2 linked regions of the Xanthocytophaga agilis genome follow. The protein of the gene in region 2 interacts with the protein of the main gene of each other region in a pairwise test. Links are inferred from orthologs where the notes say so. Each region holds a gene or a part of one and is shown on either strand. Other genes may lie near its edges.

Region 1 (5,685 bases), on a different replicon or contig from region 2:
ATAAGCAGACGCATCAGTGGCATATAGGGTACGAATGGTATTATCAGAATAAAATTCGCCTTCTAATTGTGCAGACAGGGAGCGGAGTTTTTCGGTAATCATTTATTCAGAAATCTGGAGACAATGGTAAAAGTGAGTAGATTCACTTATGAATCACAAATTTAAAACAGAATGTTAAAAAAATAGATTTCATCGGGAATAATATTCGGCAGACACGGCGGATACCCAAATTACATGGTTATGTCCTATAACTTTCCCAGTTTTGTATTATTTACGAGTAAAACAGGAATATATTTTACTTTGAAAAGTACGTCCATTGCGTTGATTAATTCAAAGCCTGAACAAAGCTCAATTTGTCCTAACGCAACGGACGTACTTTCAATATGAATCCGAACGGACGTTCGAACCAGTTCCTTTCTATTTAAAGAGATTCATTCTCTTCTTTATTTCTTCAGCACAGCCACTACTGCAATCTCTACATTGGCTCCACCTGGCAGGCTTACGATACTGATTGTTGTACGGGCAGGAGGATTAGTACTGAAATATTTGCCATAAATTGCATTCATTTTTGCAAAATCATTCATATCCTTCAGATAAACTGTAGCATTCACTACATTCGTCAGATCCAGATTGGCAGCTTTTAAGACAGCTTTGATATTCTCAAGGGTCTGGGTTGTCTCCTGTTCAATACCACCTTCTACCAGTTTACGGGTTTTAGGATCTACACCTGTCTGCCCTGCTCCAAAGAAAAATCCATTAGCAATTACTCCCTGACTATATGGACCTACAGGTAGTGGGGCTTCTTCTGTTTTCACAATTTTTTTTTGTGCAAATACCGCTGATGTACTTAGAACAGTAATAAAGAAAATCAGAAAGGGAATCTTTTTCATAGGTTTGTACGTTGGGTTTTGTTATAGAAATACAATTTATATTGCTTAAAATCATCTGAAATGATCAGACTGTCTCAAAAGTATTATTTTTTTGTAATTATATTCTCATTCCTGTTATCTCCTGTACAAGCACAGATCCTTCAGGATAATGAAGTTCAGCAGTGGATTCATGAAGGACTTGACAAAATGTACAATTTTGAGTTTGCAGAAGCCAACCCCATCTTTGAGAAAATTCGCCAACGTTATCCCCAGCATCCAGTATATCCCATGTTAAAATCGCTGGAAACAACATGGAAAAATATTCCGATAGGAGAAAATAAAAATGTGATTGCTACCCACAGAGCCTATCTCAATGAAGTTATCAAACGGGCAGAAGTGCTGCTTGATAAAAATGATAAAGATCCGGAAGGCGTATTTTTTGCGATGGCAGCTCATGGATTTCTGGCATTAAGCCACTCAGAAAGCGATGAAATGACATCCGCAGTTAATGAAGCTCGCAAAACATATGGACACCTGAAAGACGGTATGAAAATGCTCAACCAATATGCCGATTTTTATTCTCCGGTAGGTGTATATAACTATTATGTTGTGAAGTATCCGGAAACACATCCTGTTGTCAAGCCTTTTATGATTTTCTTTGCAGATGGTGACAAAGCATTGGGATTGAAACAACTGGAAATTGGTAGTCAGAAAGGTATATTTACCAAAGTGGAGGCACTTTTCTTTCTGCTTCATATCTATATAAAACATGAATATCAGGCTGGTAAGGCCTTAGCCTGTACTCAGCAACTTATTACCCGTTATCCTAATAATATTATTTTTGCCATGCGTCATGCTGAAATGCTGCTTGCCAATGGCCGATATGATGAGGCTGAACCCTTTATAACACAGGTAGGACAAAACAAGGATAAAGTTTTTCAAAGTACAGTTGCAGTATTCAATGGCATTATTCAGGAGAAACAGACAAAGAATTTACCTCAGGCAAAGATCTATTATCTGAAGGCTACTACTATGAACGCTCTTAATGTGCGTTATAACAATGACTTTCTGGCTATGGCCTATGCAGGTTTGGCACGGATTGCCATAACTGAAGGAAAGAAAGATATTGCAAAAACCAACTACAAAAAATGTCTGGAACTTGCAGAATATGATAGCACTATTGCAGAAGCCAAAAATTATATGAAGAAGAATTAGAATTCGCCGGAAGGCTCCTAAACCTGAATGTAAACCAATCACTATGTCAGATACCTATCTTACCATTGCTGCACCAGCGGAAGGATTATACAAAGAAAAAGGGAGCAAGTTTCTGGCATTTGCCTATCCGGTTCGTACGGAAGATGAGGTTAAAACTCATCTTGCCCAACTTCGTAAAACATACTTTGATGCCCGACATCATTGCTATGCCTATATTTTGGGTGCTGACAAAACCAAGTACAGAGCAAATGATGATGGAGAACCTAATCACTCAGCTGGAGATCCGATTCTGGGCCAGATCCGTTCCCGCAATCTGACAGATGTACTGGTGGTAGTAGTGCGTTATTTTGGTGGAATAAAGCTGGGAGTTAGTGGTCTGATCCAGGCGTATCGTACCTCAGCTTCTGAGGCATTGGAGACTGCACAGATTATAGAAAAGATTGTGACGATGCCTTTTTCCATACAGTTTACCTATGAACAGATGAATCAAGTAATGAAGCTTCTGAAAGACTACGATGCAGAGATTCTTTCACAAGACTTTCAACTAGTTTGCAACCTTACAGCAGCTGTTCGCAAAAATCATTACACAGAGTTACTGGGTAAATTTACCTTCCAACAGATAGAAGTTCTTCAAGAACTTTGAACTAACTCAAGCAACACATCATAGTATTTACGTTTCAGCCATTTAGCCTTGAGCCATGCATAAAAGTGCATAGCCTGCAAATCTTCCTGCTCTACAGGTAAAAATACAAAAGCAGCCTCTACTTTCTGATGGAATACATCATCTGTAAAAGTTTCCGGATGCTCTACCAGCTCTTTCACAAATTGCATATACATCCGGATATTACGTGAACGCTTAAGAAGCGCCTCAAACGTAGTCTCTATAGACCGGATTTTATTTACGACCAGATCTATATTTCCAAACTCATACTGGATAATCAATTCACTCAGATTCTTCCTTAACACCCATTCCATTCCCATTTTCTTCTGACACCACTGATCTGAGTGAGGAATAGTTAGTAGTAAGCGACTTGCTTTGCCATACTCCTCTTGTTGAAAATAGTAAAAGGCAAGGTTGATCTGTGCATTCAACTGATCCTTAATAGATAGCGATTTCCCCTGGTTCTTCAGCAACTCCTCAAGCAATACTATAGCAGCATCTCGTTTGGTATCATACATATAATTGGCTGCCATTAACATCACATACTTCGGATAAAATTGCCCCCAATAACTTTTCTGAGAATCCTGTAACAAAGCATACAATTGTGTCAGATATACTGTAGACTCCTCAAATTTCCGATTACGATATAATGTCTGCGCAATCATATACAACATCCGAAGCTGGATATATCCATGTCTTAATTCAAACGTAGTTGCGTTGTACTGTTGAATAACATACGGTTCAAATGCATAATAGTCCTTCCGTACCAGTACTACACTTCGGGCAATATTGACTAGTTTATACAACATTGCCGGACGTTTGCTTATAACAGTGGTCAACTGATACTGCGCTAGAATGGTTGATATAATAGATTCAAAGTCAGGCACTGCCCCGGTTTGTCGGGCCTGACTCAACTGTTTGGTAATCAAAGCTTGTGCAATCACAGCCCGTTCTTCTTCTTCACAGAGAGGTTTATTCTGGTTACGCTTTTCTATAATAGATTCCAATGGATCGGCAAATTCACTATCAGATTTTTCAAGTTGAAAATGGTAGATAGTATTTAATAAATCAAAGTGATCATTTCGTATAGCTATCTTTTCAGCTTTACGAAGCATATGCCAGGCCGTTTTTTCTACTCCCCGATCAAACAGATATCTTGCCAAAGCCAGTAACTCAGACACGGAAGCAGTTGCAGATAAATCAAACTCTCTGCTCTTCAGCAAAATAAAATCTGCCAGTTGTCGCATCAATCTCTTTCGCAATGCATGATAGGCCACCAGATTAGGTTTCTTTCCATACAAATACATGGGGATGGATTTCTCCTTGTCTGGCAGATTTTGTTTTTCTGCGAGCAATCGAAACAAGTCAATATCCTTTCGCTCTTGCTTTGATTTCAAACGCTGCAGGTAAGCCGTGAAGTCCTTCTGATGTTCTGAAGGCATAGCCTCTATAATACTTTCCAAATTGTCCATGAAATTACAAGTAAAACACGAATATAAAGCAATAGTTTTAAAGTCCTTTTCACAATCACCAATACACTGTATATCAATTATTTAAATTATTTTACAAAATATTAAAAAGTCCTTTTTGTAGAGAATTCCGTTTGATTTAGGGTATCCACACAGTATATCTTTGAATCGTTAACTAAAAACACACACAAAATGGAATCTAAAAACACAGTAGTCAATAAACCCACTCCAATGTACCGTTTTCAGGTATGGTCATCTTTTGTTTTATCTTTCTCATTGATGGTAATTGGTATTTATCATCTGCCAGTAGAGATATGGATCAAAGGATATTTAATTATGGGTATTATATTTACCGTTGGTTCTTGCTTTACGCTTGCTAAAACGATCCGAGATGACTTCGAATCGGAAAAAATAGAAGGCAAAAAGTATGAGAATTCCTGAAAAAGATGCTTCTTATCAGCCTTATATATCTTAGTGTCAGGTTCCTCCGCAAATGGAGGAATTCTTCTGACCCAGGAAATACATCTTTGACAAGCAAGACAGAAGCAAGGAGTTAAACTATCCTGATATGAAAACAATCCAACTGCCGGAAAAAAACAATCCTAAAGTGCTCAATGCCTGGTGTAGTTATGACTGGGCCAATTCAGTCTATAATCTGACTGTTACCTCAGCGATCTTCCCTATTTATTACAATGGTGTCACTTCGGCAGCACCTCCAGATGGTTTTGGAAAAAATGCGAATGGAGAGACAATGATCGATTTTCTAGGCTTGACATTTGACAGCCAGGTATTGTACTCTTATGCTATCTCAGCATCCTTTCTGGTAATTGTTTTTCTGGCACCTATTCTGTCAGGTATAGCAGATTATAGTGGAAAGAAAAAGAGTTTTATGCAGTTTTTCACCTATCTGGGATCAATAGCCTGTCTGGGACTTTTCTTCTTTAAGGGACTTAATATTGAATATGGCATTCTATGTGCCTTTCTGGCAAGTATAGGATATGCAGGCTCTCTTGTATTTTACAATGGCTTCTTACCCCAAATTGCTACACCTGATAGGATGGACAAAGTTTCAGCTCGTGGTTATTCGATGGGATACATTGGCAGTGTTATACTCTTGGTGCTTAATTTAGTCATGATATTCTTTCATGAAACCTTTGGCTTAGCAACAAGGGAGATTGCTACCCGCACATCTTTTCTGACAGTAGGTATCTGGTGGATTGGATTTTCACAGATTGCCTTCTATTATCTGAAAGATATTCCTACCAATCATTCCATAAGTACGGGATTACTAACTAAAGGATTTGACGAACTAAAGAAGGTATTTGCAAAAGTAAGAGCTTCCCAACATACATTCCGGTACCTGTTAGGTTTCTTCTTCTGGTCGATGGGAGTACAAAGTATTATGCTAATGGCCCCTTTTTTTGGAGAACGGACTATTGGAATGGAAGGCACAGAAATGATTGCGATTGTT
Region 2 (5,874 bases):
TCACAATCGTCAGTAAATCCTTGATAAAATCCATAGAGGACATCATTCCTTCATGCATCCCTTTGGAATAATCTATGTATACAGAGATAGAATCCGAAGCCACAGGAGCTTCTGATTTGGCTACATATTGGGTATGAAAAGGGGTAAGATCTTTGGATTCAACGACAAAGTTTGTAGGATCACTGGAACAGGAAAATGTTCCATATACCAGGAAGGCAGAGGCTATGTAGTGAATAATCGATCGTGAAGAAGATTGTCGTACCATGAAGTGAGATAGTAGATTTGTTGAATAGTTGTAGTTTACTAAAATAGCTGATATTTGCAATAATACCAGTCAGGTAAATACGATGCATTACTTACCTGACTAGTAAATGGGATAATGTGTGAAAGAATCGCTTCCTTTTTTGTAGCTTATAAGCTATTTAATTTTTCAGGATATTCAAACCATGCCATTTTTCCGGAACCACCTGTAATTTCTACCCATCGTTGGTTTTCAAAGATTACATGAACGACTCCACCTGTTGGTATGCTTCCTATATCATCATGTGTGAGATATTCTGCCAGATAAGTTTGTTTGGGATTGTGTGCTACAACCATAGCGGATTTTTTATCTTCTGGAATAGCACTTATCATTTCAATGAAAGATTGTAGGGCATATTCTTCATATAACGCATTCTCAACAATTATTTTTTCCGTATCATATCCTAACTGCTCTGCCATATATTGAGCTGTTGAAAGGGCTCGTATTGCGGGACTGGCAAAAAGCAGATCTGGACTGACTCCCAGTTTTTTTAGATGCCCTCCCATTTTACAAGCTTCAATGACTCCAGATGAGGATAATTCACGGTCAAAATCACGCTGACCAGCTGCCCCAGAAACTGCCTGGGCATGCCGTACAATAAAAAGATGTTTATTCATAAAGTCTGAAACAGAACGCCAAGTAATACAATATCCTTCAAATGAGAAAAATCTTGCATTAAAATTTTTATGCAGAAAGATGTTTCCCCAAATGCTGTATTTGTCATATATATATAGTGTAAAATATTGCAAGTCTGGTAGTTACATAGATATGTTCTACCATAGATGTTTTAACGGAAATTGTGCAAATTTGGCATTCAAAAAAAATAAGCTTTAAATTTATTGTTGGATTTCAGGTATTTTACGTTGTTTTAATGCTGCATTGATGTAAACCTAATGGTTCCTTTTGGTGTTAGCCTGATTATTTAGTAAACACAGGTACCATAAATTTCTGGTAATTTCATCATTACCCAATACCTGAAAATATATAAATATATAACGAAATAAATTGAGTATGACCAAAAATTTAGTCATTGTAGAATCGCCCGCAAAGGCCAAAACGATTGAAGGGTATCTGGGAAAAGATTTCACTGTAAGATCAAGTTTTGGTCATGTGCGTGATTTGCCTGAGAAAGGAATAGCCATTGATGTGAAAAATCATTTTCGGCCTACTTACGAGATTAACGATGATAAAAAGGACCTGGTTAATCAGTTGCAGCAATTAGCAGCAGATGCAGAGGTAGTGTGGCTGGCAACTGACGATGACCGGGAAGGGGAGGCTATTTCCTGGCATTTGAAAGAAGCTCTGAACTTACAGGAAAATAAAACCAAACGAATCGTTTTTCGTGAAATTACTAAAAATGCCATTCTAAATGCTATTCAGTCACCAAGAAGTCTGGACTTGGATCTGGTAAACGCCCAACAGGCACGCCGGATTCTGGATCGTTTAGTGGGATATGAATTATCACCTGTGCTCTGGAAGAAAATCAAAACGGGATTGTCAGCGGGAAGGGTACAATCGGTAGCAGTGCGGTTGATTGTAGAGCGGGAACGTGAGATTGAAGGATTTGAAACAAAATCTTCTTATAAGGTTTCAGCTTTATTTCAGGTAGAAAAAGGGAAGACTCTAGTCGCGGAATTACCTAAAAATTTTGACACGGAAGCAGATGCACTGGATTTTTTGAATCGATGCCTGAATGGAGTTTTCAAGATAAAAAATCTGGAGACCAAACCTGCAAAACGTACACCTGCACCTCCATTTACCACTTCTACATTGCAACAGGAAGCAAGCCGGAAATTATATTTCTCGGTTTCCAAAACAATGATGATTGCTCAGAAACTGTATGAGTCTGGTAAAATTACCTATATGCGTACGGACTCAACCAATCTGTCCGAAGAGGCTTTGACAAAAGCAGCAACTGAAATTACAAATAGCTTTGGTAAGCAATACTTACAAACACGCCGTTTCAAAACTAAATCAGACTCAGCTCAGGAAGCACACGAAGCTATTCGTCCAACTGATTTTAGTGTTAGTTCAATCAATGATTCACGGGATGAGCAACGTTTGTATGAACTGATCTGGAAACGTGCAATTGCTTCTCAGATGGCAGATGCTCAGTTAGAACGGACAACAGCTACTATTTCTATTAATTCACCTGCCAATGGAGTCTTAAAAGAAGAACTGATCGCCACAGGAGAAGTAATCAAGTTTGATGGTTTCCTAAGAGTGTATATTGAGTCTACTGATGAGGACGATGAGGAAAACAAAGCAATGCTTCCTCCGTTGACGATTGGTCAACAATTGCAACTGGATAATATGAAAGCTGTTCAACGTTTTTCTCGTCCTGCTGCACGGTATACAGAAGCGAGTCTGGTAAAGAAGCTGGAAGAGTTGGGTATTGGACGTCCTTCTACGTATGCTCCAACTGTCTCTACTGTTCAGCAGCGGGGATATGTGGTGAAAGAAGATCGTGATGGAAAAGAGCGTTCGTATAGAGAGATTACGCTGAAGAACAATAGTATTAGTACAGATTCAAAAAAAGAAATATTTGGAGCAGAAAAAGCTAAGTTGTTCCCAACCGACGTAGCAATGATTGTGAATGACTTTCTGGTACAATACTTTCCAGATGTTATAGATTTTAAGTTCACAGCTACTGTAGAGAAGGATTTTGATGAGATTGCGCAGGGTCGAATGATCTGGGAAGAAATGCTGGAAAAGTTCTATGATGGCTTCCATCGCAAGATTGAGAATACAGATGAGATACAACGATCTTCTGTTGGCAAGTCACGCTCGCTGGGCACACATCCGGAAACAGGTGAGCCTGTTTCAGTAAAACTTGGCAAATTTGGACCGTATGTCCAGATTGGAGAAATGGAGGATGATGTAAAGCCACGTTTTGCCAGTCTGAAAAAAGGCCAGTTTATGGAACGGTTGAGCCTAGAAGAAGCACTGGAATTATTTAAGCTTCCTCGTGAAATTGGTAGTTATGAAGACAAAGTAATGAAAGTAGCTATTGGCAAGTTTGGTCCTTATATCCAGCACGATGGCAAATACTATTCGTTGGGCAAGGAAGATGATCCCTATAGCATAGATGATGAAAGAGCTATTGTGATTATTCAGGCAAAACGAAAATCAGATGCTGAAAAATCGATAAAGGAATTTCCAGGCAATCCGGATGTGAGGATCTTGAATGGCCGTTTTGGACCTTATATTGCTATTGGTAAGCAGAATATAAAAATACCGAAAAGCAAAGATCCAAAAAGTCTGACCCTGGAAGAATGTCTTGAATTGGCAAAAGAAGCTGATAGCAAGCCTAAAACAGGTCGTTTCGCCAAGAAAGGCGCTGCTGCAAAAACAACAACAAAAGCAGCCACAAAGACAACAAAAGCTGCTGGCGAGAAATCAACTTCCAAAAAGTCTACCAAGACGAAGAAATAAATCATTTTAGACTCTTTAAACCAGAATCAGTGAATTTTCATTGATTCTGGTTATACTACCTCAAGATATTGGTTGTAAGAATTGATTTTCTTCTTTAGTTGTTCTTCAAGATAGAGATTACAACCTCCTAGCGTCTTTAATATTAATTGTGCCTCATTCTGATAGGCTTTTCGTTGAGAGTTAGACCACAGTAGTGGATTCTGGCGCAGGTTATCTATGCGATCTGCCATTTTTACCATTCGAATTTCAACAGGTTGTCTTAGAATTCGCTGCAAACTATCTGGAATCTGTTCTGCTTCTGGTAATAATGTATTACGTGTCAGTGCTGCAACTCCTTTTGCTACTTCTGTCCCAAATAGGGCCTCTACTTCTGTATATGATACAGGTGTATCTTCCAGTACATCATGCAACAGGGCGCTACAAACCAGTAAGTCTCCATTCAAAGAGTGACTGGATGAATATGTCAGTGCAGTGACTACTTCCATACAGACATTAGCCAGATGAGTGACATATGGAATTGTACTTCCTGGCATAAACTGAGCATGGTGTGCTTCTCCGGCAAAATTCATTGCCTTATAGTAGATCTCTTCTGTAAAAAACATACACTTAGACAAAGAAGTTATTCAAGAAATAATTACCGATATTTGTAATCCAAAGGTAGGTCTTCTGCCTGTATTTTTAACACACCTATACTATGAAACAGAAAATTGTTGTACTGACCGGTGCCGGAATCAGTGCAGAAAGTGGAATTGCTACATTTAGAGATTCCAACGGATTATGGGAGGGACATGATGTTATGTCTGTAGCATCCCCTGAAGGATGGAAACGTAATCCTGGATTGGTGCTTGATTTTTACAATCAACGCCGGAAACAAGCTAAGACCGTAGAGCCTAATGCGGCTCACTATGGATTGGCTAAGCTTGAAGAGAAGTATAATGTGGTTATTGTAACACAAAACGTAGATAACCTGCACGAAAGAGCCGGATCGACTAAGGTAATGCACTTGCATGGAGAACTATTTAAATCACGCAGTACAGTTGATCCTTCACTTGTCTATGAGATGGATGGATGGGAAATTAAGCTAGGAGATACCTGTGAGAAAGGATCGCAGTTGCGTCCGGATATTGTATGGTTTGGAGAAGCAGTACCTCTAATAGAAAAAGCTGTAATTCAGGCTTTGTCAGCAGATATATTTATGGTGATTGGTACCTCTTTGGTTGTGTATCCGGCTGCAGGTCTAATCGACTATGTACCTATTGAAGTTCCTAAATATGTCATAGATCTTAATATGCCTTATGTTGCTCCACGTCCTAATCTGCACCTGATTGAGGCGAAAGCAAGTGAAGGTGTAACCAAGCTGGTAGAAGAGCTAATGAGCAAATAACTCTACTGATAGTGACATCGTAAATGTAAAGTTAAATTCGACAGGGCTATAACCTATTTAGTGTGTAGTCCTGTTTTCTTTTGCTGACAATCATAATTATTACATGGATATTTTTGAAGGATATATCTATCCATTGACAGAACGCTATCAGAAACAGAGGAACACTGCATATGCTCAGGCTATGAGCCAGTATATGAGAAATCAGTTTGAATTTTTTGGAATCAAACATCCACAACGGCGAATACTTGATAAGCAGTTTATCAGAGAGTATGGACTACCAACGAAGGTAAATCTGGAAACAATTTTGCCTGAACTATGGCAGCAAACTGAGCGGGAACTCCAGTATTTTGCCATAGACCTGGCTGCTTCCTGTAACTATTATCGACAGGAAAGTTCTCTTGATCTAATCGAAAAAATGATTATACAACGATCCTGGTGGGATACTGTTGATGCTGTTTCTTCAGGGCTGGTAGCGCCTTACTTTCGCTATTTTCCAGAGAAAATGCATACTATAGCTTATCAATGGATTGCTTCTGAGAACACATGGTTACAACGAGTAGCTATAACTTTTCAACGGAAATACAAAAAGCTGACTGATCAGGAATTGTTGTTTGATCTGATCCGTCTGCGTGCTGATTCAAAAGAATTTTTTATTCAAAAAGGAATTGGATGGGCTCTACGCGAATATGCATATACAAATCCTGAAGTAGTTCGGGATTTTGTTTCAGTACAATGTATGTCGAACCTAAGCAAG

What was found.
Region 1: the proteins of topA (region 2) and QNI22_RS21105 interact in binary tests that used the Escherichia coli proteins (3 or more experiments, as listed by UniProt). The link is inferred for Xanthocytophaga agilis from one-to-one orthologs.

The regions. Positions count from the first base shown.
Region 1 is NZ_JASJOU010000007.1:309,375-315,059, forward strand. Bases 1,018-3,927 are described here. They hold QNI22_RS21105 (IMPACT family protein), read left to right. Parts: upstream 1,018-2,127; coding sequence 2,128-2,727; downstream 2,728-3,927. Other genes in these bases: QNI22_RS21100 (tetratricopeptide repeat protein), read left to right, coding at 1,018-2,084; QNI22_RS21110 (tetratricopeptide repeat protein), read right to left, coding at 2,715-3,927. Outside these bases: QNI22_RS21090 (FAD-binding and (Fe-S)-binding domain-containing protein), read right to left, coding at 1-102; QNI22_RS21095 (Rid family detoxifying hydrolase), read right to left, coding at 444-890; more of QNI22_RS21100, read left to right, coding at 951-1,017; more of QNI22_RS21110, read right to left, coding at 3,928-4,217; QNI22_RS21115 (YiaA/YiaB family inner membrane protein), read left to right, coding at 4,407-4,655; QNI22_RS21120 (MFS transporter), read left to right, coding at 4,783-5,685.
Region 2 is NZ_JASJOU010000001.1:1,214,678-1,220,551, reverse strand. The notes cover bases 926-4,024. They hold topA (type I DNA topoisomerase), read left to right. Parts: upstream 926-1,312; coding sequence 1,313-3,736; downstream 3,737-4,024. Other genes in these bases: QNI22_RS05015 (HD domain-containing protein), read right to left, coding at 3,787-4,024. Also shown: QNI22_RS05030 (hypothetical protein), read right to left, coding at 1-265; QNI22_RS05025 (SixA phosphatase family protein), read right to left, coding at 412-918; more of QNI22_RS05015, read right to left, coding at 4,025-4,338; QNI22_RS05010 (SIR2 family NAD-dependent protein deacylase), read left to right, coding at 4,431-5,120; QNI22_RS05005 (DNA alkylation repair protein), read left to right, coding at 5,224-5,874. UniProt on the Escherichia coli protein: Releases the supercoiling and torsional tension of DNA, which is introduced during the DNA replication and transcription, by transiently cleaving and rejoining one strand of the DNA duplex.